DNA from 3 places in the Kitasatospora sp. NPDC022856 genome. Region 3 is predicted to be linked to each of the others. Evidence: riboswitches for the same ligand, from Rfam matches in the RefSeq annotation. Region 3 holds a riboswitch; each other region holds the start of a gene.
The links. Region 3 has a riboswitch for cobalamin ahead of ACZ34W_RS05710 (ribonucleoside-diphosphate reductase subunit alpha). Riboswitches for the same ligand answer to the same signal wherever they lie in the genome.
Positions count from the first base shown of each region.

Region 1: it holds a riboswitch for cobalamin, as region 3 does, so the genes downstream of both, ACZ34W_RS33070 (peptidase) here and ACZ34W_RS05710 (ribonucleoside-diphosphate reductase subunit alpha) in region 3, are expected to answer to the same signal.
Region 2: it holds a riboswitch for cobalamin, as region 3 does, so the genes downstream of both, ACZ34W_RS33045 (CoA-acylating methylmalonate-semialdehyde dehydrogenase) here and ACZ34W_RS05710 (ribonucleoside-diphosphate reductase subunit alpha) in region 3, are expected to answer to the same signal.

Region 1 is NZ_JBVHHE010000044.1:15,149-20,553, forward strand. Features, by position in the region: gene ACZ34W_RS33055 (enoyl-CoA hydratase/isomerase family protein) at 1-243, shown strand, start outside; gene mmsB (3-hydroxyisobutyrate dehydrogenase) at 240-1,127, shown strand; partial or broken gene ACZ34W_RS33065 (enoyl-CoA hydratase-related protein) at 1,124-1,619, shown strand; cobalamin riboswitch at 1,815-1,964, shown strand; gene ACZ34W_RS33070 (peptidase) at 2,065-3,132, shown strand; gene ACZ34W_RS33075 (flagellar hook-length control protein FliK) at 3,167-3,646, shown strand; gene ACZ34W_RS33080 (prenyltransferase/squalene oxidase repeat-containing protein) at 3,888-5,315, opposite strand.
Region 2 is NZ_JBVHHE010000044.1:1,991-14,411, forward strand. Features, by position in the region: gene ACZ34W_RS33015 (hypothetical protein) at 1-199, opposite strand, end outside; gene ACZ34W_RS33020 (hypothetical protein) at 1,004-2,299, shown strand; gene ACZ34W_RS33025 (hypothetical protein) at 2,414-3,052, opposite strand; gene ACZ34W_RS33030 (hypothetical protein) at 4,603-4,791, shown strand; gene ACZ34W_RS33035 (HAD-IIB family hydrolase) at 4,992-7,253, opposite strand; gene ACZ34W_RS33040 (ATP-binding protein) at 7,924-9,192, shown strand; cobalamin riboswitch at 9,274-9,466, shown strand; gene ACZ34W_RS33045 (CoA-acylating methylmalonate-semialdehyde dehydrogenase) at 9,678-11,177, shown strand; gene ACZ34W_RS33050 (acyl-CoA dehydrogenase family protein) at 11,174-12,328, shown strand; gene ACZ34W_RS33055 (enoyl-CoA hydratase/isomerase family protein) at 12,328-12,421, shown strand, end outside.
Region 3 is NZ_JBVHHE010000003.1:169,014-182,146, reverse strand. Features, by position in the region: gene ACZ34W_RS05730 (glycosyltransferase family 2 protein) at 1-1,295, opposite strand, end outside; gene ACZ34W_RS05725 (hypothetical protein) at 1,367-2,203, opposite strand; gene ACZ34W_RS05720 (glycoside hydrolase family 26 protein) at 2,353-3,816, opposite strand; gene ACZ34W_RS05715 (hypothetical protein) at 3,986-5,236, opposite strand; cobalamin riboswitch at 5,620-5,746, shown strand; gene ACZ34W_RS05710 (ribonucleoside-diphosphate reductase subunit alpha) at 5,936-8,341, shown strand; gene ACZ34W_RS05705 (ribonucleotide-diphosphate reductase subunit beta) at 8,377-9,372, shown strand; gene ACZ34W_RS05700 (ferritin-like domain-containing protein) at 9,568-10,629, shown strand; gene def (peptide deformylase) at 10,680-11,321, opposite strand; gene ACZ34W_RS05690 (tetratricopeptide repeat protein) at 11,384-12,373, opposite strand; gene ACZ34W_RS05685 (HD-GYP domain-containing protein) at 12,621-13,133, opposite strand, start outside.

The DNA.
Region 1 (5,405 bases), on a different contig from region 3:
GCCCGGGCGCTGGGCCCGCTGGAAGCGGTGCTGGACCAGGAGTACCGCAGCTCCTGCGCGGCGCTCGCCACGCGGGACCTCGCGGAGGGCATCCGGGCCCAGGTGATCGACAAGGACCGTTCGCCGCAGTGGAGCCCGGACACGCTGAGCGCCGTCGAACCCGCTGCCGTGGCCCGCTACTTCGCCCCGCTCGGCGAGCACGAGCTCGGCCTCGCCGCCACCACACCCCTGGAGCGCTGGTGAGCCACAGCATCGGATTCATCGGACTGGGCAACATGGGCGGCCCGATGGCCGCCAACCTGGTCAAGGCCGGGCACCGGGTGACCGGCTACGACCTGGTGCCGGAGGCCTTGCGGCACGCCGAGGAGGTGGGCATCCGCCCTGCGCGGTCCGCGGCCGAGGCCGTACGCGAGGCCGACGTCGTCATCAGCATGCTGCCGGCCGGCCGCCACGTCCTGGCCGCCTACGCGGAGCTGCTGCCCGCCGCCGGCCCGGGAACGCTCTTCGTCGACTGCTCGACGATCGACGTCGCGGATGCCAGGGCGGTGCACGATCTCGCGGTGGACGCCGGGCACCGCGCGGTGGACTCGCCGGTCTCCGGCGGGGTGGTCGGCGCGACGGCCGCGAGCCTCACCTTCATGGTCGGCGCGGAGAAGGAGCACTTCGAGAGCGCCCGCCCGGTTCTGGAGGCGATGGGCCGCAAGGTGGTGCACTGCGGCGCGCCCGGTGCGGGGCAGGCGGCGAAGATCTGCAACAACATGATCCTCGGCATCTCGATGATCGCGGTCAGCGAGGCGTTCGTGCTCGGGGAGAGTCTGGGGCTCAGCCACCAGGCGCTGTTCGACGTCGCCTCGACGGCCTCCGGCCAGTGCTGGGCGCTCACCAGTAACTGTCCGGTCCCCGGGCCGGTGCCGGCCAGTCCGGCGAACCGCGAGTACGCGGCCGGGTTCGCCGCCGCGCTGATGGCCAAGGACCTCGGACTGGCCGCCGGGGCCGCCGACGCAGCGGGCCTGCCGACCGAGCTCGGTCGCAGAGCGGCGCAGTTGTACGCGGACTTCGCGGCGGACGAGGGTGCGGGCCTGGACTTCTCGGCGATCATCACCACTTTGAGGGAGGGCGGCAAATGACCGAGACCTACGAGACGATCCTGGTCGAGCGCAGGGGCCGGGTGGGCTGATCACGCTCGACCGGCCGAAGGCGCTCAACGCGCTCAACACGCTCCTGATGAGCGAAGTCGTCTCCGCGGCGACGGAGTTCGACCGGGACCCGGACATCGGCTGCCTGGTGGTCACCGACTCGGAGAAGGCCTTCGCGGCCTCTGTCTGACCGGCCGGATGATGGGCGCCGAGGAGGCGGAGCGGGCCGGACTGGTCTCCCGCATCGTCCCCGCCGACCGGCTGCCGGCCGAGGCCCTGGCCACCGCCGAGACCGCCGCGGCGATGTCCACCCCGGCGGCGATCATGCTCAAGGAGGACGTCAACCGGTCGTACGAGACGACCCTCGCCGAGGGCGTCCGCTTCGAACGCCGCCTCTTCCACGCCGTCTTCGCGACGGCTGATCAGAAGGAGGGCATGGCGGCTTTCTCGGAGAAGCGCCCGCCGGAGTTCCGCAACCGCTGACGGCGCCCGCGGTGCGCCGCCCCTCGTCCGGGGCGGCGCACCGCCCGTCAGCTCTCGGACCGCCGGAGCAGGTAGGTGTCCGTGATCCAGCCCTCGCGCTCGCGGGCCCGGTCCGCTGCGGTCCCGTCGGCCAGGCGTAGTGTGCCGGCGGAACCCGCTGGTGCCTGCGTGATGTGACGCACGATCCCTTGACCCGATCTTTTCCGTTTCGCCATGATGAGCCGTCACGTTGTGACTCCGTCGACGGGGGAAGTCCGGTCCGAATCCGGCGCTGACCCGCAACGGTAGGCCGCCGACGGCATGTCGGCGGCGAGCCCGAGTACCCGTCGGCGGGGATGTGTCGTCCCCTCCTCCCGTCGTGGTCTGCGGGCCGGAGCTCCGAGGGCTGCCCGGCGTGCTGCCCGGCGTCCTCCGGGCCCCTGCGTCCAGGCCCGGAAAGGCACTCATGCCCACGCTCCGCCGCACCCTCGGTCTGCTCGCGATACCCGCCCTGGCGCTCGCCACCGCGCTCCCGGTGGCCACCGCCGCCCACGCCGAAACGACGTCCTCCCGGACCGTTCGTCCCGACGCCGCCGCTGGCGGCTGGCTGGCCCGCCAGCTCGTGGACGGCGACCACTTCGAGTCCGTCTTCAACGGCACCGCCTACCCCGACCAGGGTCTGACCGTCGATGCCGTGCTGGCCTTCGCCGCCTCGCACAGCTCCGACGAGGCCGCCGCGAAGGCCACCGCCTGGCTGGCGAAGCCCGAGATCATCTCCGGCTACCTCGGCGACGGCGCCACCGAGGCCTACGCGGGCGCCACCGCGAAGCTGCTGCTCGCCGTCGAGGTGCGCGGTGGGAACCCGGCATCCTTCGGGGGCGTCGACCTGCCAGCCCGGCTGCGCTCGCTGCAGACCGCCGAAGGACGGTTCTCCGACCGGTCGCAGTGGGGCGACTACAGCAACGCCTTCGGCCAGTCCCTCGCCCTGATCGCCCTGCACCGCACCCCCGGCGACGCTCCCGCCGCGGCCGTCGACTTCCTGGCGAACAGCCAGTGCGCGGACGGCGGTTACCCGTCCGCCTTCGGCCAGCCCACCTGCACCAGTGACGCCGACGCCACCGCCCTCGCCGTCCAGGCGCTCGCCGTCAACGGCCGCAACGCCGAGGCGAACGCGGGCCTCGGCTGGCTGACCACGCACCAGAACGCCGACGGCGGCTTCGCGGCCGCCGGGGCGACCGCCTCCAACGCCAACACCACCGGCCTGGCCACCCAGGCACTGCTCTCCGGTGGGCGCCTCGGTGCCGGCCTCAAGGGCTGGAGCCGGCTGGTGAAGTTCCAGCAGGGCTGCTCCGCCGACCCGGCGGTGCGCGGCGCGGTCGCCTACGACGCGTCGGGCTTCACCGCGGGCAACGGCGCCCGGGCCACCGCGCAGGCCGTCCTCGGCCTGGCGGGCACCCCGCTGGCCACCCTCTCCGCCGCCGGGTCCCGCCCCGGCGCCCCCACCCTCGCCTGCCCGGCCCCGGCCACCCGCTGAGACGCCGAACCCTGATCCCACGAGGAGAGTTCCGATGACCGATACCCTCACCCCGTCCCGCCCCGTCCGCCGGATGCTCGGGTCGATCGCCGCCGCGGCGGCCCTCACCGCCGGCCTGCTCGGCGTCTCCGCCGCCCAGGCCCCGCAGGCCCAGGCGGCGGCCTGCAACGGAACCACCGGCGTCACCGTCGTGGTCGACTTCACCGCCGTCGGCGGCGGCATCGAGACCGGCTGCGCCCCCGGCGACCCCGCCAGCGGGCTCGCCGCGCTCACCGGCGCCGGGTTCTCGTACGCCTTCCACCCCCGCTTCCCGGGCTTCGTCTGCAAGATCAACGCACTGCCCGCCACCTGCACCAACCCGACCGGCAGCGCCTACTGGTCGTACTGGCACGCCCAGCACGGCGGCCCCTGGTCCTACAGCAGCCTGGGCGCCGGCAACTACAACCCGGCCCCTGGCGACGTCGAGGGCTGGTCCTTCGGCGCCGGCACCCAGCCGGGCATCACGGCGCCCTGAACGTGAGCAGGCCGGCGCCCGTCCTCCGCGACGGATGAGCCCTGGGCGCCGGCGCCCAGGGCTCATCCGTCGTGGGACGCTTGCCGTCGTCGGAGGAGGTGACGGGCGAACAGCCCACCGATCCCGTTCAGCAGCCCCTGTTGTGCGGCCCGGGCGCGGAGCCCCGGGCCGCAGTGATTCGTCCGGTACCGAAGCGGAACGACCGGCGGTCGGCCGGGCCCGTGCGGTCAGCTGCCGTAGCTCAGCTGCCGTAGCTCAGCGACACGGCGTCGCCGAGGTGGACGGTGGTGGCCCGGGTCGCGGCGGTGGCGGTGGTGCCGTCCAGGCTGACCTTCCAGGTGGAGGAGCCGCTGTTGGCGGTGCCGTTGAGCGCGGTGACGGTTCCGCCGCCGGAGGACGGGGTGACGGCGGTGACGCAGCCGCTGGGGACAGCGGTGGCCGCCGCGTCGAGGACGTCACCGAGGGTCGCGGTGGTCGCGGTCGGAGCGAGGGTGACGGCACAGACCTTGAGGGCGCCGGTACCGTCGTCGACGACCAGGGTGAGCTTCGCCGCGGTGCCGGCGGTGAAGCCGGTGGCGGCGGCCCACGTCGGCTCGCCGGCGGCGGTCGGGGCGGGCGGGGCGGCGGTGAACCCGGCGCCGGCGACGGCGCGCAGACCGTCGACGGAGGCGTACGGGGACGGAGTGGTGTCGGTGGGCAGGTACTTGAAGCCGCCGCCGGGCTTGAACTGCTGGGCGATGAGGAAGTCGACCGGGGTCTTGCCGGTGCCGCTGGTGAAATCGGTTCCCTGGGGGTTGATGCCGCAGGCGTTGAGGCCGGACACGGCCCAGCCGTTGGAGTCGGTGTTCACACCGAACATGGCGTTGAAGGCGCCGGAGGAGGCGAGCTTGCCCTTGAGGAAGTTCTTGGCGGCGACGATCGCGGGATCGGTGTTAGGCACGCCGGCGGTGCACAGCGAGGCCATGGCGGCGCCGGTCATGTCGATGTCGCTGCCCTGCGCGAGCGCGGTCGGGTCGCCGGCGGCCTTGCTGTAGTTCCAGCCGCCGTCGTTGTGCTGGTTGGCGCGCACCACGGCGCCGGAGGCGTTCAGCAGTGCCCGCGGGGCGCGCCGGGTGCCCGCCTGGGTCTTGGCGCCCGCCAGGGCGAGCAGACCGAAGACGGTGCCGTTGAAGTTGGCGGACGGGCCGTAGTAGCCGGGTTCGGCGGCCTGCCAGTAGGCGGCAAGGTCGGCGAGGAGGTTGCGGCCCGGGCCGACCCGGGCGGGGTCGATGCCGGCGGCGTAGGCGTTGAGGATGCCGCGCTCGTAGTCGGTGACGACCGGCGAGGCGCTCGGCCAGCCGGGGGCGGCGAGCTGGTTGCGGTAGACCAGGCGGGCGTTCTTGGTGGGGTCGCCGCCGGGGGTGACGTCCGCGGCGGCCGTGCCGGCGGCCGCCAGTGCGCTGAAGGCCCACTCGTTCGAGAGTCCGCCGCCGGTGACGTAGCTGCCGTCGGCGGCCTGAAGGGACCTCAGGTAGGTGACGCCGGTGCTCTTGGAGGTGGCTATCTGGGTGGGACTGGCCGTCGCGTGGGCGGGAACGGCTGAGAGCAGCAGGGCTCCGGCCGTCAGCGCGACGGTGACGGCGGTGGCGGTGCGGGTCGCGGTGGTCCGCGAGGGGGCCGGGAAGGACACGGGACGGGCTCCTTGGGGTGGCGGGCGTCGACCCTGCCCCGGAGTCCGGGCGTCCGTTCGGAAGCGCGCCTGCCGGAGCGGCCGCCGCCC
Region 2 (12,421 bases), on a different contig from region 3:
GCCGAGGCAGCCGGCCCCCGGACCGGCGTCCGTTGTCCAGGTAGGCGAACGGCTCGGGCAGGCCATGCCGCTGAGCGAGGCACTCCAGCGCACGGCGCTGGCACTCCATCCCGGTGACGTCGAACGGGTAGCACCGGAGGTAAAGCGCGGTCCGCGGGGGACGGATGTCGCGTGGTCGGCGCATCAGCATGTCGTTCACCTGCCAATGGGATCCGGGGGCAACGCAGGCTTGCCCTCCCACGCTCCCCCCGCGACGGGCCGGCCACATCGAGGGATCCACGTAGCCGACTACCGAAATCCCGGCGGCGTAGCTCACCGAGCGACGAGTCCAGCCGGCTCCGCGCACCTCCCACGGAAAGTCACACCGCCGTCGGCGCGACCCCGATCGACCTGGGGACGGGGGAGTGTGCACGGCGAACCACCTCGAGGGCTTCGAACGGTCTCGGCCGGGACGTCACCGCCGACCGCCCGGACAGGCCGGCCAGTGGCCCGTTCGCGGCCCATTTCCGTTCGATCCTGCTCCTTGACCTGGCCCATCACCTAAATCGGCCTCAGATGACATGTTCTGGGGGACTTTCGTGGCCGACCTTCGCGCGTCGTTCAGCTCCAACGACCCGTCGACGCGGACGAGGCGTTCACCAACCGAGAGCGAAGTGGTCCCTGGTGGCCACCGCCGTCGAGGAACACCTGCGCACCATCGCTTCGCCCACCTTCGATGTCGAGGATCTGGAGACGCCCCGCACCAACGTGATCACCTTCCACGGCGTCGGCGGCGTCGGGAAGTCCACCCTGCTGCGCAAGCTCGAAGCCTCCCTCGCCGCCGGCGGTCAGCGGCCACAGCAGTGGGGCACAAACGTCTGCGTGGGCGAGCGGCTGCCGCCCATCCGCATCGACCTCTCCTGGTCCGCCTCCACCGGCAGCGACCGCCTTCGACCTCGACCGGGCCACCCAGGCCGCCGGCCTCACCCACCAGGCCACCGCCCGCCGCCTCGTCGAACGCCCCATGATCAGCGAAGACCCCTACGCGGCGTGGCCCTATCACCTGCACGGTGCCATCCGCACCGCGTTGCGCACCGACGAAACCCAGGCGGCCGACCGGTGGACCCCCACCGACTGGCACCAGGCCGCCCAGCGGGCCCTGGCCGCACTCGGCGAGCAGTGGCGGGACCACTCCCCCGCGCCCGGCCGGGCCTGGCTCGTCGCGTGCCTGCGCCAAGGCCTGCGCCTCGCCCGCGACCACCACCTGAACGACCTGTCCTGGCCGACGGACGCCGCGTTCGCCTACGTCGACAACTCCGTGTGGGAGCCCATCGCCCCGCCCGCGCAGGGCGACGGCCGAGCCGCGGACACACCCGCCGACGCCCTGGCCGACCTGCTGACCGCCATCAGCCACCACCAGCACGAACACCGCGCCCACACCGCCCACCGCCTGACCACCGTCCTGGACAGCGGCCTGCACACCGACGAGCTGGCCCAGCTGGCCCGCTACTACCGGGCCAGGGCCGACAAAGACCTCGGCCGCACCACCGCCGCCCTCGAAGGCATGCACCACGTCGCCGCCCAAGGCGGACGCCTCGCCCCGCAGGCACAGCGCGGCATCGCCAACCTCGCCCCCGTCCACGGCGACTTCCCCGCCGCGCTGGCCGCCGCCTCCACGCTGACGTGGAAGAGCCGCCGCCACCGCGTCCGAGGCGACATCCTGTGGCCGCAGGGCGACTTCACCGCGGCCGCCCAGGCCCTGCGGGACGGACGGGCCGAGGCCGAGCAGCACGACGCGCCCGGTGAGCGGGCCATCGCGCAGAGCCGCCTGGCCCTGGTCACCGCGTTCGCCGACCCACAGCGGGCCGGCGAGGAGATCGCCCTCGCCCGCCAGTACCTGGAGCCACTCGACCAACGCGCCACCCTGCTCCACGCCTTGGGCGGCGAGACGTTCGAGGGCGCGAGGCTGGAGGCCGGTGGGGGCGGTGGCGATGACGACGGGGCAGGCGGCGGCGAGCGCGGTGATCACCTCGGCGTGGTGCTCGCCGGGATGGTCGGCGAGTACGACGCGGGTCAGGTCGAGGCCGTAGCCGGCGGCCGCGGCCCCCCAAGGTCATGCGCAGTTGAGGTCTCTCACGCTCGCCGACCTAGGCCGCAGCTCAGGGAGCTTCACAATCGGACGGCCGACAGGACGTGCCGCCCTGTCTCATCGGTGATTCCTCTCGTTCGGGGGACGCGCTGCCGCAGGAGGCCATGCAGGCCACCTGTGCGACGCCGACCAGGTTCGATGGAGACCCTCGCCCTGCGGCTGCCCTTCTGATCGTTCTCACAGTCGCCGTCACCCGGGCACTTCCTTCCTGCCGCGCGGGGAAGCGGGAGGTTGTCGCAGAACACGTACTGGTAGGTGACGGCCGCCTGGGCGGCCTCTTTGCGGTCAGCCCGTTCCTACCCTGAGCCGGAGTTGGAGCCGACACCCTCCGGGACGGTCGTCGGTGTCGATGCCGATCGTCACCGGGCCACGGTCGGTTTCGGCCCAGCTGCGCCCGGTGTTGTGGCACTGGGCGGGGTCGCCGTCCGGGTCGTACTGGATGTCGAGGGCGACGTACGTCTGCTTGATCTGCGGCACGGCGAAGGTGAGGTTGCAGCCGCCCGGACGACTGTCGGTGTCGATCCGGACGGCGGGACCGAAGGTTCGGGCATCCCTGGTGATCGGCATCCTGAATGTGCCCTGGTTGCCGCACTGTGCCGGGTCCCCGCCGGGGGTGGAGCGGAGGTCGTAAGCGAGAGACACGCCCTCCAGGTCGCTGTCGGGGTCGTAAACGCCGAACGCCAGCTGGCAGCCGCCCGGACGACTGTCGGTATCGAAACGGATGGCGTCGGTCCAGGTTCTTTCCTCGACCCATTGATCACCCGTCCTTCCGCCGCACTGGCCGGGAACGCCATCGGGGTTGAACCGGATTCCGAGCTCCGCAGGATGGAACAGCCGGATCTGCGCCTGCGCCTGCGCTGGCACAGGCGCAACCGTCGCCGCGACCACCCCGAGTACCGCCAGCCCGCGCGCGATTCTCCTCATGGCACCGATTCCCTCTCGTTCGGAGACATCCTCACTGGAAATCCCAGAGTGGCACGGGTGTGAACACGCCAATCGGAGGTTCCGACCGACATACCCTTGCGCCATCCGAAAGAGCCAACCCTGCAGCCGTTGCGGACCGGTGCGCCGACGCGGGGTGCCGTTGAACACGGTCGACAGCTGGCCCGGCAGCCGCTCGCCGAAGCCTCCGACCGGTCCGCCGCGGCCGTGCGGTTCTCCTGTGCCGATTCCGCCCGGGCACCTCCATCCCACCAACGAGCCCCCTCATGGCCGGCGCTCCCGGCTTGCCCGACGCGGCCGCGCGAGCTCCACACCGCACTGGCGTGCTGTCGTCTGAGCATCGCCCTGGCTCTCACCCCGCGCCCCGCGACACCCGAGCCAGACCGACTTGTAAGCATCGGCCGCGGCTCCGGCCCGCGTTGCGGCCCACCACCGGCAGAGCACCGCGCAGAGCAACGGGCTCGCTCCAGGGAACGGCTCGTCCGGATGCCCGTGGGCCGTTCGGCCGCACGGCCGGTGCCTGCCCTGGCGGCTCGATCGGCCGACAGCCGCGCTGGTGAACTGGCGCGACGGTATTCGGGGCCTTCGTGCATCCGAATTGCCCCAATTCGCGCCTTCCCGGAGTAACCTGGACAGCGCCGGAGGACTTACCGGCAGGACGATCACGAGGAGGTGCAGATGCAGATCAGAGAAACAGGAGCCCTGATTCTGCGGCTCGTGATCGCGAAATCTCGCCCCGGCCTCTCGGTCGGGGGATAGCGGGATCGCTTGGGCGTCGGGGGTGCAGGTACAAATCCTGTTGTTCAGCTCAGCTTCTATGCAGGGCGTGGGCCGTTTCCGCAGAGATGCGGGGGCGGCCTCTTTGCGCCACAACCCCCTCATCACCCCGGGTGCCTGAGAGGGTGTCCGCTCCGAGCGGGCGGACCGGATCGCCAACCGGCTGCGGCGCGGAAGCGACGGCCGTCGGCACCGACATCCGGCCGCTGGCTCCAGCGGCGCCGCGACGTCGTCGCACGCAGCGTCATCCGCTCAAGGCAGAGACGATGCCCGGCCACCATGGGCCGTCACATGCCCCGCATCGTGCCGCAGGCCACTGACCCGACAGAACCGACGGTGCCACCTGGCCGGCGGTGACGTCGGTGATGCGGCGCCGGACGGGGCAGGGGTGGTGTCCGGCTACGACCGGGGAAGGTGACCGCTGCCCTCCGGCGAGGTTGGTGGAGCAGGGCGGCATGTCGGACCTGCTCGTCGACAGCCGCGTCGTCGCGTTCCACTCACCGGTCGGCCCGACCAAAGCCCGCAGGTCGTCCCGCCGGGTCACGTCAGTGCGGATCCGCACGGCCGTGCCGCCTGCCTGCTTCGTCGACGTTCCAGCCTCCTCCGTCGCGCCGTAACACTCGCGCGGCCCCCGGCAACATCCAGGGCCCGACGTCCACCCCACGGCCACCAGGACGAGACACGCCTGCAAAACTATCGTCATGACGGTACGTCACCCTTGAGGTCAGAGGATGAAGACCGAAGGGAACCCTGGAATGAGCGACTACTTGGCACTCGTCACCGCCCTGATCCCGCTCCACACCGCCGACAACGGCTCGGGCCCACCGCCCCGGCTGACCGGTCACCAGGCGGACCGGCTGGCCGGGATGGCGAAGCGTGACGACGCCACGACCGCCACCCGCCTGCGGCGCCGCCCCTTCGGCCGGCGGCCGTCCTTCGCGTAGTACCGCCGGCCGAACGTCTCCTGCACGATGCGGTAGACGGCCGACCGGTGGGCGGGGCCAGCCCGGGCGGCCCGTCGCAGGTCGTGAACACCGCACACGCATGCGGGTGGGACGTGGCGACGTCACACCGGTGGGGCCCTTCCACCAGCCTGCGCCGCCGGTTCCGGCGCACGAGCGCCGACGGCGGGCTCCGCGCGCCGTCACCGCTCGGCGACCGACATGGCGTCGGAGCCCTCCCGGGAGGCATCACGGGAGGCATCCGGGGAGTCGTCGCCGCGGATGGCAGCGGTGATACCAGCGGCCCAGACGGCGGGATGGTCGTCGCCGAGCAGGTCGGCGAGGCGTTCCAATCGCCGACGGCGCTCGTCGGACCCGAGGGTCAGCGCCCGGTGCAGGGTGTCCGCCAGGTCCTCGGGTGAGTGGGGGTCGGTGAGCAGCGCGGCGGCTCCGAGTTGGGCGGCTGCTCCCGCGTGGCGGGAGAGCACCAGCACCCCGGAGCGGCCGACAGCCCGCTGGGACGCGATGAACTCCTTCGCGGTCAGGTTCATCCCGTCCTGCAGGGAGGTCACCCAGAGCACGTCGGCGTCGAGGTAGTGGTCGATCACCTCGGTGAAGGGCAGGCTGCGCGGAAGATACTCGATGGGCTTCCAACTCCTCTTGCTCCAGGCTTGGTTGACCTCAGCAATGCGGCTCTCCAGCACTTGCCGGGTCACGTCGTACGAGGTGATGCCGGGCTCGGGAGGCGGGCAGACCAGCCGGAACCGCAGTCGTCCCCGCAGCTCGGGACGCCGGGCGAGCAGGGCCGCGACGGCATCGACCTTCTGCACGGGGGCCTTGGCGTAGTCGAGCCGTTCGACGGAGAGCACGAGCGGCCCGTCGGCCGAGCCGGCACGGGGAGGGTCGGTAGGGGCCTTCGTTCGGGCCGGGGAACGGGTACGGACGCTGGCCCGGGCCGCCGAGGCGATGGCCTCGCGGTCGATGCCGAGCGGGTGGACGCCGATGCGCGGAACGTCGACGCGGGCCGCGCCCGGGCTTGCGACGAGGGTCCGGCGGAAGTGTTCGGCGAAGGTCTCGGTGTGGAAGCCGGCCCAGTCCAGGTGACTCAGCGAGGCGCGGATCTCGGCGGCGGTGGGCAGGACCGCGAAGACCTCGGGCGCGGGAAACGGGGTGTGGTGGAACAGGCCGATCCGCAGGTCGGGGCGGACCGGGCGGAGCAGCCCGGGGACGAGCCACAGGTTGTAGTCGTGCAGCCATACGGTGGCGCCCGGTGCCGCGCGGGCGGCGATGTGGTCGGCGAAGCGGGCGTTCACCTCGCGGTAACCGGTCCAGGTCTCCGGGTCGAAGCGCAGCCGCCGGGGCTGCGACATCAGCACCGGCCAGAGCGTCTCCTTGCACGCTCGGTGGAAGTAGGCGGCCCACTCGGCGGGAGTCAGCGGGACGAAGGAGAGCGGCAGACCGGTGTCGTGCCCGTCCAGGCGGCCGGCACGGGCGTGCGGTCCGAGAACGGCGGCGGTGGCCCAGATCGCCTGGGGGTTGGCGGCGAACAGGCTGCGCAGGGTGGGCAGGATGCCGTTCGGGCTCGCCGGCGGGCGCCATCCGCCGGGTGTCAGGCGGACGGGCGGGCGGTGGTAGCCGACCACGAGTGGGTAGTCGCGCTCGATCCAGCCGAGCTCTTGCAGGGCAGCCAGGATGCCGGCGGCGCCGGGCCGGTCGGGCCGGTGGACGGCTCGGTCGTCGGGGACGGCGGCGCGCAGGGCGGGTTCGGCATTGCCGACGATCACACCGTGCGCGCCGAGCCCGTACAGCGACAGGTCGTTGAGGGAGTCACCGGCGACCAGGACGGAACTCATCGGCCAGTTCTGCTGGGCGGCCAGCGCCGCCAGCGCGCCGCCCTTGCTCGCACCGCGCGGGAGCACGTCGAAGTAGCGGTCCGCCGAGTAGAGCCAGCCGCAGCCCAGCGCTCGGACGGTCTCGGTGAGTTCCGGGGTCAGCTGGTCCGGGCGCAGGTGGAACGAGCAGCGGCCGTCCTGAGCCACGCCGTGCTGGTAGACCAGCGCCGGGAAGCGCCGCAGCGCGGCCCTTACGCGTTCGGCCCCGGGCCAGCCGCTGCGCAGTCGGTGCTGCAGGTCCGCGACCGGGCTCTGGTCGGTGCCGTCGATGACGCTCGCCCCGACATCGGCGATGATCCAGCGCGGTCTGGGCACCAGCGGCTCCCGCAGCACCTCGCGTACTGAGGAGAGCCCGCGGCCGGTCGCGAAGACCACGGTCACCTCCGGGTGCCGGGCCAGGGCATCGTGCAGCCGGCGGCGGTCGGCCCGGTCGCCGCCGAGCAGCGTGCCGTCCAGATCGGTGACCAGGACCCTCGCCGAACGTCCTGCTCGGGGTGGTGCGGTGATCGTCCGCCCGGCAGCCCACCCGGTCCGCTGCTCCGCCGTCCGCCGATTCGTCTCCGGTGCTGCCATGGTGGTGCCCCCTCGCCGATCGCCCCATGGAGCTGCGCTCCGGCCGACGGGCCTGGACGCAGCTCGGATCAGGATCATCGGACGCTAACACGAGCCGGGCACCGAGTGAATCGGGCGTGAAACGGTGGTGACGCACGGCGTGGGGCTCGGTGGTGCGCCAGGCGCCGATCTGTGCGCCGGGCGCCTGACGGCCGGCCGCCACACTGCCGGACAGGGGCAGGACGGTCACGCCGTCGGGGCGTACCGCCCCCGCCGGTGATGGGGAAGTCGGAGGGGGTGGTGCCGGGATCAGACCACGTGACCCGTCCGCTTCCGGTGGAGTTGCCGCCCGGGCAGGTGAAAGGAATTTCGACGCTTTGAGGGTGCCCAAGTCGGTACTGGCGGCGAGACCCGCCGTGGTGGGCGAGTCGAACGTGTACACGGTGCCTTTGCCGTCGGTGACGTTCCAGAGCCTGGTAGCGGTCGAGCGGCCGCAAGCGCCCCCGACTCCCGGAAAGTTCGAGTTCGCGCTGGACGTGATCCTGAGCGGCCTGGAACGACCGAGGCGACCGAGGGGCGCCAGGGCCCCTTGGCCGACGGATCGCACCCGCGGTGCCGCCCTCCGGGCGAGCGGGTGGGCGGTGGAGGGACGATGATGGAAGCCCCGGAATCGTGGCGTTCGAGGCTCGGTATGGCGGTGTGGCACGTTCGGGAATTCACTCCCGACGATCTCGAAGCGGTGGTGCGGCTCGACGGTGAGAGCGCCACCACGGACCGACCCGCCGTCTTCCGGCTCTCCGAGCTCGTCGCCGCGCTGCAGGCGCAGAATCCGAGCGTCGTCGCGGTGGCCGACGGGCGTCTGGTGGGCACGGCGGTGGGCCGGGTGGACGGGGACCGGGCCTGGGTGCTGCGGATCGCGCTGCACCCCGCCTGGCGGAACCTCGGGCTGGGGACGGCGCTGCTGTCCGCGCTGGAGCACCGACTGCAGGATGCCGGGGCGCGAGTCGTCGCGGCCCTGCTGCCCGAGGAGGAGACCGGCGCCGCGGCGCTGGGCAACTCCGGGTTCCGTCCTCACCGGGGGCTCACCTACTTCGAGAAACCGCAGGCGGTGACTGGCCAGGGCACGACGGTGCTGGCCTCGCTGGGCGCGGTGGTGCCCGAGGCCAGCCTCTGGGGGCAGCTCACGGGGATGGCCGACGAGAAGCGGCTCATCGAACGGCGGCTGGTGCTGCCGCTGGCCAATCCCGAACTCGCGGACGCCCACGGGGTGGAACCGCCGCGCGCGGTCGTGCTGTTCGGCCCGCCGGGCACGGGCAAGAGCACCTTCGCCAAGGCCGTGGCCGGCCGGCTCGGCTGGCCGTTCGTAGAGTTCTTCCCCTCGCGGATCGCTTCGGAGGACGGGCTCGCCACGGGGCTCGGCCGCCGCTTCGAGGAGATGGCGCAGCTGGACCACGTGCTGGTCTTCATCGACGAAGTCGAGGAGGTCGCCGGCACCCGCAGCCTCGCCGATCCCGCGTCGGTAGGCGTGGTCAACGAGCTCCTCAAGTCGATCGTGCGGTTCCGCGACCGGGAGGGCCGGCTGCTCGTCTGCGCCACCAACTCGGTGGCCGCCCTGGACCCGGCGTTCCTGCGCCACGGCCGGTTCGACTACGTCCTGCCGGTGGGGCCGCCGGACCACGAGGCCCGCAACGCCCTCTGGGCCGGCTACACCGCCAGGACGGGCACGGCGGCCGACACGGCTGTGCTGGCCGGCGCCAGCAGCGGCTTCACCCCCGCCGACATCCGGCAGGTCGCCATGGCGGTCGCCCAGGCCGTCTTCGAGCACACCCTCGACACGGGGGAACGCACCGAACCCGGCACCGAGGACTACCTGGACGCCATCCGGCGCACCCGGCCGACCGTGACCGAGGAGATGGCCCGGGAGTTCGCCGGCCAGGCGGTCCGCTACGGGCGCACCTGAGGCGGCCCGGGTCGGCGGTCGCCCTCGGTCGCAGTGGCGGGGATTCCCAGGGCGCGCCGCGGCGCCCGGGCCTCTGGACTTACTAGGACGTCCAACTATATGGTCGATGCCAGGTCCGCGGTGTCAGGGAAGCCGGTGTGAGTCCGGCACGGTCCCGCCACTGTGACCGGGGAGTTCGTCCTCGTGGATGACGGCCGCTGGCAGCCAGCCGGGAAGGCCTGGGGGCGGGCGTGGATCCGGGAGTCAGGATACCGGCCGCGGGTGGTCCGTGCTTTCCACGAGGATGGAGACGACACGCATGACTCCGGGCCGCCTTTCCCGTTTCGCTGCCCCTTGCCCTGCCGTGCTGACCGTCGGGGCACAACTCCGCCCCCGACGCTGACGTCAACCGCCGGACCGCCGTAGGCGCGCACGACCGTGTGCCCGGACGGCGGCGGTGGTCTCTCCATTCCTCCTCTCCCCATCCACGATGAGAGAAGGAAACGATGGTTCGTGAACTGACCCATTTCGTCGGCGGCAAGCGCATCGCCGGGACGTCCGGGCGCTTCGGCGACGTGTACGACCCCAACACCGGCCGGGTTCAGGCCCGGGTGCCGCTGGCCGACCGGGCCGAGGTCGAGGCGGTGATCGCCGACGCCGCGCAGGCCCAGCCCGAGTGGGCCGCCTGGAACCCGCAGCGGCGGGCGCGGGTGCTGCTGCGCTTCCTGCAGCTGGTCGAGCAGGAGAAGGAGGAGCTGGCCCGGCTGCTGTCCGCCGAGCACGGCAAGACCGTGGCCGACGCCCACGGCGACATCCAGCGCGGCCTGGAGGTCGTGGAGTTCGCCGCCGGGATCCCGCACCTGCTGAAGGGCGAGTTCAGCGACAACGCCGGCACCGGAATCGACGTCTACTCGATGCGCCAGCCGCTCGGCGTGGTCGCGGGCATCACGCCGTTCAACTTTCCGGCGATGATCCCGCTCTGGAAGGCCGCGCCCGCGCTGGCCTGCGGCAACGCCTTCGTCCTCAAGCCCTCCGAGCGCGACCCCTCGGTGCCGCTGCGCCTGGCCGAGCTCTTCCTCGAAGCGGGGCTTCCCCCGGGCGTGCTCAACGTCGTCAACGGCGACAAGGAGGCCGTGGACACGCTGCTGGAGGACCCCCGGGTCGAGGCGCTCGGCTTCGTCGGCTCGACCCCGATCGCCCAGCACGTCTACGCGACCGCGGCAGCGCACGGCAAGCGCGCCCAGTGCTTCGGCGGAGCGAAGAACCACATGATCGTGATGCCGGATGCCGATCTCGACCAGGCCGCCGACGCCCTCGTCGGCGCCGGCTACGGCTCGGCCGGCGAACGCTGCATGGCGATCTCGGTCGCCGTCCCGGTCGGGGACGAGACGGCGGACGCCCTGGTGGCGAAGCTGGTCGAGCGGATCGCCGCGTTGAAGGTCGGCCGCTCGGACGACCCGGCGGCCGACTTCGGTCCGCTGGTCGGCCGCGACGCCCTGGAGCGCGTCCGCGACTACCTGGACCTCGGGGTCCAGGAGGGAGCCGAACTCGTCGTGGACGGAAGGGACTTCCGCCTGCCCGGTCACGAGGACGGCTACTTCCTCGGTGCCTCGCTGTTCGACTGGGTCACTCCCGGCATGCGGATCTACCGGGAGGAGATCTTCGGCCCGGTCCTGGCCGTGGTCCGCGCCGCTGACTACGAGGAGGCGCTGCGGCTGCCGAGTGAGCACGAGTTCGGCAACGGCGTGGCCATCTACACCCGGGACGGCGACACCGCCCGGGACTTCGCCCGCCGGGTGAACACCGGCATGGTCGGGGTCAACGTGCCGATCCCGGTGCCGATCGCTTACCACACCTTCGGCGGCTGGAAGCGATCCGGCTTCGGCGACCTCAACCAGCACGGCCCCGACTCGATCCGCTTCTACACCCGCACCCGCACCGTCACCTCGCGCTGGCCCTCCGGGGTCAAGGAGGGCGCGAGCTTCACCATGCCGACGATGGGATGAGTACCGTGCACGCAAGTGACCTGACGGACGACCAGCGCGCCATCGCGAAGGCGACCCGGGCCTTCGCCGACGAGTACCTCGCCCCGCACGCGGTGGCATGGGACCGGGACAAGCACTTCCCGGTCGAGGTGCTGCGCAAGGCGGCGGACGTGGGCCTGGCCGGTGTGTACGTGCGCGAGGACGTCGGCGGATCGGAGCTCTCCCGACTGGACGGGGTGGTCGCCTTCGAAGCACTCGCGACCGGCTGCCCGTCGATCGCCGGCTACCTGTCCATTCACAACATGGTCGGCTGGATGGTGGACCGCTACGGGACCGAGGCGCAGCGTGCCCGCTGGCTTCCGGCACTCTGCACGGCCGAACAGTTGGGCAGTTACTGCCTCACCGAGCCCGGCGCCGGCTCCGACGCCGCCGCGCTCACCACCCGGGCCGTGCGCGACGGCGACCAGTGGGTGCTGGACGGCGTCAAGCAGTTCATCTCCGGCGCGGGCACATCCCAGGTATACGTGGTGATGGCGCGGACCGGCGGCCCGGGGCCGGACGGCGTCTCCGCGTTCCTCCTGGACCGCGACGACCGTGGGCTGTCCTTCGGTCCGAACGAGCACAAGATGGGCTGGAACGCCCAGCCGACCCGGCAGGTGCTGCTGGACGGCGTCCGGCTGCCCGCCGACCGCCTGCTCGGGGCGGAGGACGAGGGTTTCCGCATCGCCATGGGCGGCCTCAACGGCGGGCGGCTCGGCATTGCGGCCTGTTCACTGGGCGGCGCCCAGAGTGCGTTGGAACGTGCGGTGGCCTATCTCGCCGACCGTGAGGCGTTCGGGGCCCGACTGCTGCACGCCCAGGCACTGCAGTTCCGACTCGCCGACATGGCGACGGAGTTGGAGGCGGCGAGAGCGCTCGTGTGGCGCGCGGCGGCCGCCCTGGACCGGGGCGACCGGCGGGCACCTCAGCTGTGCGCGATGGCCAAGCGGCACGCCACCGACACCGGCTTCGACGTCGCCAACCAGGCGCTCCAACTGCACGGTGGCTACGGCTACCTCGCCGAGTACGGCATCGAGAAGATCGTCCGCGACCTGCGGGTGCACCAGATCCTGGAAGGGACCAACGAGATCATGCGCGTCATCGTCGCCCGCGGCCTGACCGGAGCCGCCTGATGACCGGGAACGACACCGAGGAGGTCCTCGTCCAGTGGGATGGCCGCGCCGGGCTGATCGTCCTCAACCGGCCCGCCGCCCTGAACGCCCTCA
Region 3 (13,133 bases):
CCCACCACGTTCAGGCGCAGGCCCTCCCAGTACGTCCAGATCACGTAGGCGAAGTTGATCGACCAGATCAGCACCACCGACTGGGTCACCGGCGAGGTGTTCATCGTCCCGGTGAACCAGGCGATCAGCAGCACCAGGCCGACGTGCTGGAGAGGTCCGAGCACCCAGCTGACCATGCCCATCCCGATGAACAGCCGGAACCGCAGCGGGATGCTCTTGTTGAAGCAGAGCGCCACCAGGCCCCAGGCCCAGCGCTCGCGCTGCTTGAGGAAGTCCTTGAGGCCGGCCGGCGAGGCGCCGTAGCAGCGGCCGTTGAACCAGTCGCTGCGGCCGGGGTAGCGCACGCAGAAGTTGAGCGCCATCTGGGCGTCCTCGACGATGGTGTCGGGGCCGAAGTCCCAGCCGATGGTGGCCTCCACCGAGGAGCGCACCAGCAGCAGTTCGCCGTGCACGCCGGCGATCGGCGTCCCGGTCCCGGTCATCGCGCGGAAGCGGGCGATGTCGTCGGCCGGGCGGATCGCGTCGGCGAGCCAGGTGAAGGTGGAGACGGCGTTCTCCCGGGGGTACGTCAGGATCCCCTGGGCCATGTGCTTGGCGTCGTCCCCGGCCCGGCGCTGCCGGTTGATGAACTGGGCCACCGCGGCGGCGGTGTCCGGCCCGACCCCGGTGTCGTCGTCCATGTGCAGCACCCAGACGTCGTCCTCGGCCTCGCCCTCCTCGATCCGCAGCTCGTGCGAGTAGTGGTTGGCGCGGGCCTTGAACTTGGTTCCGTTGGGCGTCTGGTAGGCCTTCGGGACGGTCACCACCCGGATCAGCGGGTTGCGGGCGGCGAGCTCGTCGATCTTCTCGCCGGCCGCGCAGCCCTCCTCGGTGAGGATGTCCACCCGCATCCACGGGAAGTAGGCGGGCAGGTGGTCGACGTACGACAGCACCGAGCGCTCCAGCGCCGGGTAGGTGTCGTGCCGGCCGATGGTCGGCACCAGGACGATCAGGTAGTCGTCGTCGACCGGCACCGCCGGGGTCATCCGGTTCGCCTTGCGCAGCCGGCGGCGGACCATCAGCACACCCTGGAAGCCGATCAGCACGCCGAAGACCGGCATGCCCCAGAGGATCGTGATCGCCCAGCCGAGCGGGGTCGGGTTGGGCACGTACGCCCAGAGCGAGAAGCCGAAGATGATCACGAACGAGAGGTAGAACGGGACGATGCGCGGCTTCCACGACATCTGCCGGTCGGCGAGCCGAGCGGCCTCGCGGGACGTGGTGAGTACCGTCCGCGCGGGTGCTGGTGCTGTCATGGCGAAAGTCGTTCCTCGTCTGTTGCGTCTGTCCGTTCACCCCGCCGGTCCGGGCCGGCGGGTCCTGCTCGCTACCCCGGGTAGGGCGGCGTCCCCGGGGCCGGCGGAACCGGCCCGGGCGTCACCGGCGGGGCCGGCCACGAGTGCTGGGGCTGCGGGGGCTGCGGCGGGACGGCGGCCGGCGGCGGGGTCCAGCCGGGCTGCGTCAGGTCGTGCGGGGGGTGCGGAGGCTGCTGGGGCTGCGGAGCCTGCTGGGGCTGCGGGGGCTGCGGAGCCTGCTGGGGCTGCGGCCAGGCCTGCGCGGGCTGCTGGGGCTGGGTCGGCGGGTGGCCGGGAGCCTGGTCCTGCGGCAGCGTCTGCAGCAGCGACCAGTGCAGTTGGCCGGGCTGCTGCCCCGGCTGCTGGGCGGGCAGCGGCTGGAACGGCGAGGGCTGCCCGGCGGCCGCCCACGGGCCCGGCGCCGGTGCCCAGCGGGATCCGGTCCGGCGCAGCGAGACGACCAGCAGCACCGCCAGCGTCGCGGTGACGGCCACCCCGAGCCCGAAGGTCGCCAGCTTCAGCCAGCCCTCGGTGGTGCCGGTGAACCACCGGCGCTGCGGGGCGTCCAGCAGCGCGCCGGTCAGGCTGCGCACCCGGTTGTAGCCCTCGACCAGCGCCACGCCGACCACCACGCCGCGCGCCCAGTCCCGCCCGCGCAGCAGCAGGATGCCGGAGGTCAGGTACAGCACCGCGAAGTTGAGGCTGCCGGTCTCGGCGCCCACCGAGGAGCCGCCGTAGTAGAAGACGCCCTTGGCGTAGGTGGCGAAGCCGACCTGCCAGAAGCAGTTGTAGGCCGCCCAGCCGAGCATCACCGCCCCCCAGGCCACCGCGAGGCCACCGGCCGGACGGTCAGGACGCGCCTGTGTCATCTCCCGTACCCCCGCCCCTGCCGGGCGCACCCGGCTTCAACCCGTTCGATTCCGGGCCACAGGATGCCACACGCGCGAACGGACCAGGAATTCCCCCGGTTCAGGAGGGTGCGGACGTGTTGTCGATCTCACGGACGAGGCCGGCCGGTTCACCGGACGTGCAGACCGCTCCAGTCGACGTCCGCGCCGAACGGGCCGGAGCCGCCGGTGAGCGCCAGGCCGTTGCCGTAGGTGGCCTTGACGTCGGCGTTGGAGTTGCGGGGCTGGTCCGGGGTCAGGTTGTCCGCCGTCAGCGACTGCCCCCAGACCGTCCAGATCGTCCACGGGGTCCGCCGCAGGGTGTCCGGCTGGCGGGAGTTGACCGGCACGGCGAAGGACTCGGCCAGGATCCGCGGCTTGCCGTAGCCGGCCAGGCCGTCGTAGTAGCGCTTGGTCCACACCTCGCCGGTGCCGATCGGGTGCGCCGGGCTGCCGCTGTAGTCGTCCACCCCGACCACGTCGACGTACCGCGCGCCCGGGTAGTAGTCCCACGGATCGACGCCCGGGGCGCCGTCCCAGGAGACCGGCGTCCAGGCGAACAGCAGGTTGTGCAGGCCCCTGGTCTCCACCAGGTAGTGGTAGGTGATCCGCCAGAGCGCCTGGTAGTCGGCGGGTTTGCGGCCCGACCACCAGAAGCCGCGGGCGCAGTCGGCCGCGTTCATCTCGTGGTACGGCCGCAGCAGCACCGGCACGTCGTGGGCCGCCAGGTACTCCAGGTGGTCCGCCAGGAAGGAGAGGTCCGTCAGCAGCGCGCGGTACTCGGGGGTGTCGCCGGCGCTGTCGACGACCCGGCCGAACCAGCCCGGGTCCTTCGCGCCGGGCGAGGCCGAGCAGAGCACCCGGTCGAAGGACTTCACGTCCGAGCCCGGGTACGGCTCGTGGAAGGACATCCCGACCAGTCCGGCCGGGCCGCCGCCGTTGTCGGGCAGCTCGGTGCTGGTGCCGTCGCAGTTCTTCCGGGTGCCCGACGCCCCGTAGCTGCCGTCGTCCGGGCGCGGGTGGCCGGACCAGACGGCGGTCATCAGGTCGACGGCGTCGTCGGTGTACTGCCAGCCGACCGCGCAGGCCGGCCAGCGGCCCGCCGAGTAGGAGCGCGGGTTGCCGACGCCCCAGCCGTTCTGGCCGTAGCCGGGGCCGAGGTCGGTCTCGACGAAGCCGGGCAGCCGGCCGGTGATGTCGGCGGCCTTCTTGTAGTAGTAGCCGACCGGCTTGGTCCCCCGGTAGTCCCCGTAGTCGGGGTTGTAGAGCTCGTTGTGCGCCTCGACGTGCTGGCCGATCACCGTCCCGCCGGAGCGGCCGGCGCGGGCCGCGCTCTCCAGGTCGGCGAGGAGTTGCTGGACGGCCCGCGCGTTGGGCGAGGCCTGCGGGTCGCGGGCCAGCAGCTCGCGGCCGACCTCCGGCGCCAGGGTGCGCCCGGCGCCGCCCAGGGTGAGCGTGCTGCGGGCGGGCGCGTCCCGGCGGTCGCCGTCGGCCCGGCCGTCCTGGCCGACCAGCACCACCGCGCCGGCGGCGAGCAGCGCGCCGGCCGCGGCCAGCACGGCCGGTTTGGCACGCAGCGCGCGGGGCAGGGCCACGGACACTCCTCCGGATGCTCACCGGCACCGGCCTGCGCCGTCACAACCGGAACACGTGTACGACTGACAGGCGGTGAGCCTGCCACATCCCCCGGGGCCGGGGCGAGCGGACCCGCCGGGCGCGAACCGGGGCGGGCCCGGCCGGAACCGGGCCGAACCGGGCGGACCGTCAGCCCGCCGGGGTGGCGGCCGGTGCGCCGCCCGCCGCCTTGGTGCGCTGGAGGAGCTGGTTCTTCACGTGCTCGTCGAAGCCCGCGGCGGCCGCGGTCGCGGCGGCGTCCGCGGTGTTGCCGCCCTTGGCGGAGCCCTCGACGGTGAAGAAGCCGTACCGGCCCAGGGTGCCCTTGGTGTTGGTGCAGCCGGGGGTGGTGCAGAACGCCGGCGAGCCGGGGGCCGCGGCGCCCTTGAGGTGGCCGACGTAGTTCTTCACCGCGGTCTCGGCCTGCTGCTTGTGGTCGAAGACCGCGACGCCGACCGTCACCGCGCTGTCGCCGGAGACGTAGGTGGCCCGGAGCACCTGGCGGCAGCCCTGGTCACCGAGGACCTTGCCGAGGCCGCCGACCGTGGAGTTGCCGTCCCAGCAGGGCGAGTCGAGCGAGACCACGGTGCGGTTCCAGGTGGCGCCGTTGACCGTCACGGTGAGCGCCGAGAAGAGCGCCGCCGCGTCCTGCGGAGCCGGGTCGGTGGTCGCCTCCCAGAGCGGCTTCGACGGGTCCTCGGGCGTGGCGCTCGGGGTGGCCGTCGGGGACGCCTTGCCGGACGCCGTGGGCGCCGGCGGCTGGGTGGCCGCCGTGGCGGCGCCGGTGGGATCCGCGACCGGCTTCTTGTCGTCGCCCTTGTTCAGGAACAGCAGGCCGCCGGCGACCAGGCCGCCGACCACCAGGAGGGCGACCACGCCGCCGATGATCCGCGTCCGGCCCTTGCGCTTGGCCTCCGCCTCGTTCCGGTCCGCGAGGGCGGCCCAGTCCGGCTCGGCGTGCTGCGGCACGGGCTGGGGGTGCTGGGGCTGCGGCTGCCACTGGTGCTGCGGCGGCTGCGGCTGGACATGCTGCTGGTGCACCGGGGGCTGGGGCTGCGGCTGCACCGGCGCCGGCTGCTGCGGGACCGGCTGCGGCACGGGCGGCTGGACCTGCTGCGGCGGCTGCGGCTGCGGCACGGACGGCACCGGCGGCTGGACCGGCTGCGGCGCGGGCACCGGCGGCCCGTACGAGGCGGGCGGCGGACCGAACCCGCCCGGGGCCGGCGGCACCGGCTGCGGCGCGCCGGGGTACGGCGCGGGCGGCGGGCCCTGCGGCGGCTGTCCGGGCGTGCCCGGCTGCTGGTTCTGCGCGCCACCCGGCCCGGCGGGAGGGGGCGGCTGCTGCCCCGGCGAGCCGGGTCGGCCGCTCCACTCCCCGGGCGTGCCCGTTCCGTCGCTCATGCGCCCCCCTCACTGCCTTCGGCGGCCGCTCCGCGAATCACGTCGGTGTCGACGACCCGCTGGCTCCGCTCCCTCATGAGCCGAGATCGTAGGGCATGCCCCTGACGGCGGGCCTGCCCGGTGGCCGATCCGTTTCCGAATCCGAACACCGGCCGGGCCCCGGGCAGTCCCGGTGACGCCCTGCGCCGTGGTCCGCGAAGGCCCTGGAACGACCCTGCGGCGGCTCCCGGCGCCGGCCCCCGCGGCGGGCGGCCGGGGGCCGGCCGCAGCCCCGGAACGGCCCCGGAACAGCCCGGGAAAGGCCTCTCACCGGTACCACCTGCGATCACGTCGACACGCGACGCCGCACAACATGTGGGGTCGCATCGAGCGGACACCACTAGATGTATGCTCATCCCTGCTGTCGACGCAGGGGAACCCGGTGCGAGTCCGGGACTGCCCCGCAGCGGTGTGCGGGCGGCTCCGACAGAGCCCGCGAGTCCGAATACCTGCCGACGGCGTGCCGCCTGGCCTCCCCGCAGAGGCCTTTCGCACCAGCACCACTTCCGGGCCTCGCGGGCGGGCCGGGGATGCCACCGTCGCGCGCCGCCTCCGGGCCGGCGCGCCGTGCTCCCCTGCCCCGAACGGTCCGGCCCGAGCCACCGCCGACGCCGATCGCCGCCAGGAGAGAGCGCCTTGACCACCGCTGCCTCAGTCACCCTGCCCGCCCAGGGTTCCAGCTCCGCCCCCGTCGACCCGACGGTGTCCGACCCCGGTGGCGCACTGCTCCGGCTGCTGACCGACCGCAGCGCCGACCTCCCCCAGGTGGACCCCGGCCATGTCGCCGCCGCCGCGCTGCGCGGCCGCCACGCCGGCTCGGACTTCGCCGAGCTGCGCGGGCTGGCCGTGGACGCCGCAGCGTCGATGATCGCCGAGGACCCGCAGTACTCGAAGCTCGCCGCGCGACTGCTCGCGCTGGAGATCGTCGACGAGGCGGTGAGCCAGGGTTCGGTCACCTTCTCGGACTCGATCGCGGTCGGCCACGCCGAGGGCCTGATCGGCGACTCCACCGCCGACTTCGTCGCCAAGCACGCCACCGCCCTGAACGCGCTGATCGACCCCGAGGGCGACGGCCGCTTCGAGTACTTCGGCCTGCGCACCGTCCAGTCCCGGTACCTGCTGCGCCACCCGATCACCCGCAAGGTCGTCGAGACCCCGCAGCAGTTCCTGCTCCGCGTCGCCTGTGGTCTGGCGGTCGGCGACAACGAGCAGTCGGTGCGCGAGGTCTCCGAGCTGTACGGCCTGATGAGCCGGCTGGAGTACCTGACCTCCTCGCCGACGCTCTTCAACTCCGGCACCAAGCACCCGCAGATGTCGAGCTGCTACCTGCTGGACTCGCCGCTGGACAACCTGGACTCGATCTACTCCCGGTACGCCCAGATCGCCCGTCTCTCCAAGCACGCCGGCGGCATCGGCCTGTCCTACTCGCGGATCCGCTCGCGCGGCAGCCTGATCCGGGGCACAAACGGCAAGTCCAACGGCATCGTCCCGTTCCTGCGCACCCTCGACTCCTCGGTCGCCGCGGTCAACCAGGGCGGCCGCCGCAAGGGCGCGGCCTGCGTCTACCTGGAGACCTGGCACGCGGACATCGAGGAGTTCCTGGAGCTGCGCGACAACACCGGTGAGGAGGCGCGCCGCACCCACAACCTCAACCTGGCGCACTGGATCCCGGACGAGTTCATGCGCCGCGTCAACGCGAACGCCGACTGGTCGCTGTTCTCCCCCGCCGACGTGCCCGAGCTGGTCGACCTCTGGGGCGCCGAGTTCGACGAGGCGTACCTGAAGGCCGAGCAGGCCGGCAAGGCCGTCCGCACCATCCCGGCGCAGACCCTCTACTCCCGGATGATGCGCACCCTGGCGCAGACCGGCAACGGCTGGATGACCTTCAAGGACGCCTCCAACCGCGCCGCCAACCAGACCGCGCTGCCCGGCCGCACGGTGCACAGCTCCAACCTCTGCACCGAGATCCTGGAGGTCACGGACGACTCCGAGACCGCCGTCTGCAACCTCGGCTCGGTCAACCTCGGCGCCCACGTCGCCCCCGGTGCCACCGCCGCCGACCTGCTGAACGCGATGGACTGGGACCGCCTGGACGCCACCGTCCGCACCGCCGTCACCTTCCTCGACCGCGTGGTGGACATCAACTTCTACCCGACCCCCGAGGCCGGCGCGTCCAACTCGCGCTGGCGCCCGGTCGGCCTCGGCGTGATGGGCCTCCAGGACGTCTTCTTCCAGCTCCGCCTGGACTTCGACTCCGCCGAGGCGAAGGCCCTCTCCACCCTCATCGCCGAGCGCATCATGCTCACCGCGTACGAGCGTTCCGCCGACCTGGCCGAGCGGCTGGGCCGCCACGAGGCCTACGGCGAGACCCGCGCCGCCCGCGGCGAGCTGCACATCGACCACTTCGGTTCGGCCGCGCCGCAGTGGGCCGGCCGCTGGGAGGCGCTGCGCGCCCGGATCGCCGAGACCGGTCTGCGCAACTCGCTGCTGCTCGCCATCGCCCCCACCGCCACGATCGCCTCGATCGCCGGTGTGTACGAGTGCATCGAGCCGCAGGTCTCCAACCTGTTCAAGCGCGAGACCCTCTCCGGCGAGTTCCTCCAGGTCAACCCGTACCTGGTGCGCGAGCTGAAGGAGCTCGGCGTCTGGGACCAGCAGACCCGGGACGCGCTGCGCGACGCCAACGGCTCCGTCCAGGACCTCAACTGGCTGCCCGCCGAGGTCCGTTCGCTGTACCGCACGGCCTGGGAGCTGCCCCAGCGCGCGCTGATCGACCTGGCCGCCGCCCGGATGCCGTACATCGACCAGAGCCAGTCGCTGAACCTCTTCATGGCGGCGCCCACCATCGGCAAGCTGAGCTCGATGTACGCGTACGCGTGGAAGGTCGGTCTGAAGACCACCTACTACCTGCGGTCGCGGCCCGCCACCCGGATCGCCCAGGCCGCCTCGGGCACCGCCCGCGCCGCCGCGCCGGTGCCGGTGGCGTCCCCGACCCTCAGCCCGGAGGAGGAGGCCGCGCTGGCCTGCTCCCTGGAGAACCCCGAGTCCTGCGAGGCCTGCCAGTGAGCACCACCCCCGAAGCCCGTCCCGACCGCGAGAAGATGCTGCTCGACCCCGGCTTCGAGCTGACCCTGCGGCCGATGCGGTACCCGTCGTTCTACGACCGCTACCGGGACGCGATCAAGAACACCTGGACCGTCGAGGAGGTGGACCTGCACTCCGACGTCGCCGACCTCGCCAAGCTGAGCGACGGCGAGCGGCACATGATCGGCCGGCTGGTCGCCTTCTTCGCCACCGGTGACTCGATCGTCTCCAACAACGTGGTGCTGAGCCTCTACAAGCACATCAACTCCCCCGAGGCCCGGCTCTACCTGTCCCGGCAGCTGTTCGAGGAGGCCGTGCACGTCCAGTTCTACCTGACGCTGCTCGACACCTACCTGCCCGATCCCGAGGACCGCAACGCGGCCTTCGCCGCGGTGGAGAACATCCCCTCCATCCACCAGAAGGCCCAGTTCTGCTTCAAGTACATGAACGCGGTCGACCACATCGACTCGCTGCGGAGCAAGGACGACCGCCGCGCGTTCCTCCTCAACCTGATCTGCTTCGCGGCCTGCGTCGAGGGCCTGTTCTTCTACGGCGCCTTCGCGTACGTGTACTGGTTCCGCAGCCGCGGCCTGCTGCACGGCCTCGCCACCGGCACCAACTGGGTGTTCCGGGACGAGTCCATGCACATGGACTTCGCGATGTCGGTGGTGGACACCGTCCGCGAGGAGGAGCCCGACCTCTTCGACGAGAAGATGGCCCAGCAGGTCACCGAGATGCTGGAGGAGGCCGTCGAGGCCGAGCTCCAGTTCGCCCGTGACCTCTGCGGCGAGGGCCTGCCGGGCATGAACACCGAGTCCATGCGCGAGTACCTGCAGGCGGTGGCCGACCAGCGGCTCGCCCGCCTCGGCCTGCCGATCCGCTACGGCTCCACCAACCCCTTCGGGTTCATGGAGCTGCAGAACGTCCAGGAGCTGACCAACTTCTTCGAGCGCCGGGTCTCCGCGTACCAGGTCGCCGTCGAGGGCTCGGTCTCCTTCGACGACGACTTCTAGGCCCGCCCGGCCCGCCCGGTCCCGCTCCTCCGGGTGCCCGGCCAACAGCCGCCGCCCCGCCCGGTGTTCGCACCGGGCGGGGCGGCGTCGTTCGCTCGTCCGAATGAAACCGCCGGGCCCCACCGGAACGGCACGCATACGGACGGTGCCGTCCCCCGCTACGGTCCGGCCACAGCCGAACGAAAGGGGCCCACCGTGCCGACCGGAATCCTCGACTACCGGAGCGACGCCATCGTCCAGCTCATGAGCATGGCGGAGGAGGACTGGACGGAGCAGGAACTCAAGGACGCGCTCCAGCGGGCGATCATGCTGGAGCTGTCCACCATCCCGCCCTACGCCACCGCGCTCTGGTCGATCACCGACCCCGACAACTCCAAGCCGGTGCGCCACACCATCCGCGAGATCGTCTTCGACGAGATGTCGCACTTCGGCCTGGTCTGCAACATGCTCACCAGCATCGGCGGCACGGTCGTCCTCACCGACCCGCTCACCGTCCCCAAGTACCCCGGTGAGCTCCCCGGCGGCGTCAACCCCGGCCTGGAGGTCTACCTGAGCGGGCTGACCCGCGAGTCGGCGGGCCTGTTCGCCGACATCGAGAAGCCCGAGCACCCGCTCGCCTTCGCCGCCGACGGCAACACCATCGGCGCCTTCTACCAGCGGATCGCGAACGTCTTCCCCACCTTCGCCCACCTGCTCACCGGGCAGCGGCAGGTGAGCTTCCCGCTCGGGTCGAGCCACGGCGCCGGCAACGACATCGTCCCGATGAACACCATCGACGACGTGCTGGCCGCCATCCACGTCATCCAGTCGCAGGGGGAGGGCACGGACGCCTCGCCGGAGAACCCCTTCCCCGGTGCCCCGGGCGAACTCGCCCACTACTACGCCTTCAAGGAGATCGCCGAGGGCCGCAAGCTCGTCCTCGACGAGGGGACGAAGAAGTACGGGTTCACCGGCCCGGAGGTCCCGCTGCCGGACACCTCCCCGGTCGCCCGGGTCCCCCTGGGCGGCTGGGCCAACAGCCCCGGCAACGAGCCCGACCAGCCCACCGCCACCCTCCTGGCGACCTTCAACCAGCACTACAGCGACATGCTGTACGCCCTCGAAGGCGCCTGGGGCGACGCCGGCCCCGACTCGATCGGCCCGGCGATCGGGCAGATGGGCCAGATGCGCCGGACCGCCCAGCAGATCAACGGCGTCAAGCTGCCCGCCGCCCCCCGCTTCACCTACGGCCCGGAGTGGCTGTTCGTGCCGCGGTAGGCACCCGCGCGGAAGGGCCGGTGCGCGCGCACCGGCCCTTCCGTGACACGTCAGCCGTTCGACACCGTCGCGTACCGCGGCGTGCCCTCGGCCATCTGCCGCAGCGCGTCCTTGCGGTCCCGCTTCGACAGCTTGTCGATGTAGAGGAACCCGTACAGGTGGTCGGTCTCGTGCTGCAGGCAGCGGGCGAAGAAGCCGGTGCCCTCGACCCGGATCGGGTTGCCGTCCTTGTCCTGGCCGGTCACCGCGGCGTAGTCCGGCCGGGGCAGCTCGGCGTACGCGGTCGGCACCGACAGGCAGCCCTCGTTGCCGTCGTCCAGCACCCGCTTGCTGCCGGCCGGCAGCTCCTCCAGGACGGGGTTGATGACGTGGCCGATGTGGCGCACACCCTCGTCGTCCGGGCAGTCGTAGACGAACACCTTGAGGTCCACGCCGATCTGGTTGGCCGCCAGGCCCACGCCCTCGGCCGCGTACATCGACTGGAACATGTCGTCGATCAGCCCCGACAGCTCGCCGTCGAAGGCCGTCACGGTCTTGACCTCCCGGTGCAGCACCGGGTTGCCGTAGACGGTGATCGGACGCGCGGTGCCCTTCGAGAGGTCCGGCTCCTCGCCGACCACCTTCACCGGCTGGGCCTCACCCTGCGCGGGCTCGTGGTCGTGGTCGTGCTGGTGGTCGTGCTGGTCCGCCATCGCTGTGTGTCTTCCGCTTCCCTGGATCGTCTGGCCGTACCGACCAAGGGTAAGCGGACCGCTCAGCAGACCTCTTCGAGATCCCGGTACGCGCGGGTACCGGGGGCCGCCGCCACCCAGCGGTCCAGCAGCGTACGCACCAGCAGCGCCGGAGCCGCGATCCCGCACTCCCGCTCCACCAGCCAGGACATCCCGCCGGCGCCCTGGCTCAGATGGCTCAGGTGCCCCGGGTGGGCCGCGTCCCCGTCGTCGTGCGGGTCGTGGTGCGCGGTGTGCCCGTCGTCGGAGGCCATCCGGCTCTCCGAACACGCCCGGCAGAGCAGCCGCACCGACGACGTCCAGTCCTCCGCCGCGTACCCCGCGTCCGCGACCAGCCGCTCCAGGGCGTCCCGGTCCGCCGCGGTGGCGGCCTGCAGCAGCACCACGTAGGTCGGCACCGGGGAGGGCGCCCACAGCTCGATCTCGTCGAACACCGGGTACGCCACCCCGTCGGTCACCCGCTCACCGTGCGGGGCGCCGTCGTGCAGCACCACCTCGCCCCAGCGGCGGCCCGACGAGGGCAGCGGGATGGACAGCACCTCGATGCGCGCCGGATCCAACCGGCGCCCCCAGACCACCTCGGACTCGCCGTCCGGCGACAGCCGCACCGGCGTCGTCCCCAGGTCCAGGCTGACCGGGCCGTCCGGGTGGGCCCCGGCCCCGCCCGGCAGCCGCAGCCCGTACGCCTGCCAGGCCCGCCGCGCCAGCGGCCAGTCCTGCAGCGCCGTCGCCGTGATCCCCAGGTTCCACCAGTCGGGGGCGCCCTGCTCGCGGTCCAACAGCGCCACCGCCCGCAGCCCGGCCGCCCGCGCCTGCTCCCAGTCCCGCCGGAACTTGTGCAGCAGCGCGAGGTTGAACCAGGAGTCCGACAGCCACGGCTCCAGATCGGCCGCCATCACCAGCAGGGCGCCCGCGTCCTCGTAGCGGCCGTCGCCGATCAGCGTGAAAGCCCGATCGGTCGTCTGCCGCCAGGTGGCGGACGGCCGGTGCCGTGCCCGGTGGAAGATCCTCACGTTCGTCCCTGCCGTCGTCGTCCGCTCAAGTCCCGTGTCCGCTCCCGCTGCCACGGGCCCGGTGCCCCGGGTCGGTGTTCCACGCTACGACCGCATCCAACCACGCCCGCCGTCGCCCGCGCTCCCCGCAGCCGGGGTTCCGGCCGCTCCCGGCCCCACCCCTACCCAGCCTGCCCGCCCCGACGCCCCGCCTCAACCCCAACCCCTGAACAGCGCCCGCCGCCCCCACCAGCCGCGCGCCCCTCCCCTACCCCCGCACCCTCACCAGCGCGTCCACGACCCGTCCGTCGTAGATCCGGCCCCGCCCCAGCCGCAGCACCTCCAGCACCTCCAGCCGCCCCACCACCTCCTCCACCCCGCGCCCGCGCGCCGCCGTCAGCAGGTCGTCGTGCGCGTTCGCCACCCGGATGATCCGGGCCGCCAGCGGCACCGCCCGCTCGTCCGGGTCGGCCCGCCCGGGCCAGGGATCGGCCAGCCGGGCGACCTGCTCGGCGACCTGCCGCGGCACCCCCGTCCGCCGGATCACCTCGCTGCCCAGCCGGGCGATCCGCTGCTGCTCCTCCTCCGGGAGCAGCGCCGTCGCCCCGTCCGGCACCGGCTCGACCAGCGACAGCTGCCCGATGTCGTGCATCAGCGCCGCGTACTCCAGCAGGGCGAGCTCGCGGGTGCTCAGCCCCAGCTCGCGGCCGACCGCGCACGCCGTGTCGGCGACCCGGCGGGCGTGGCCGTACGGGGTGTAGCCGGCCACCTCGGTGGCCTT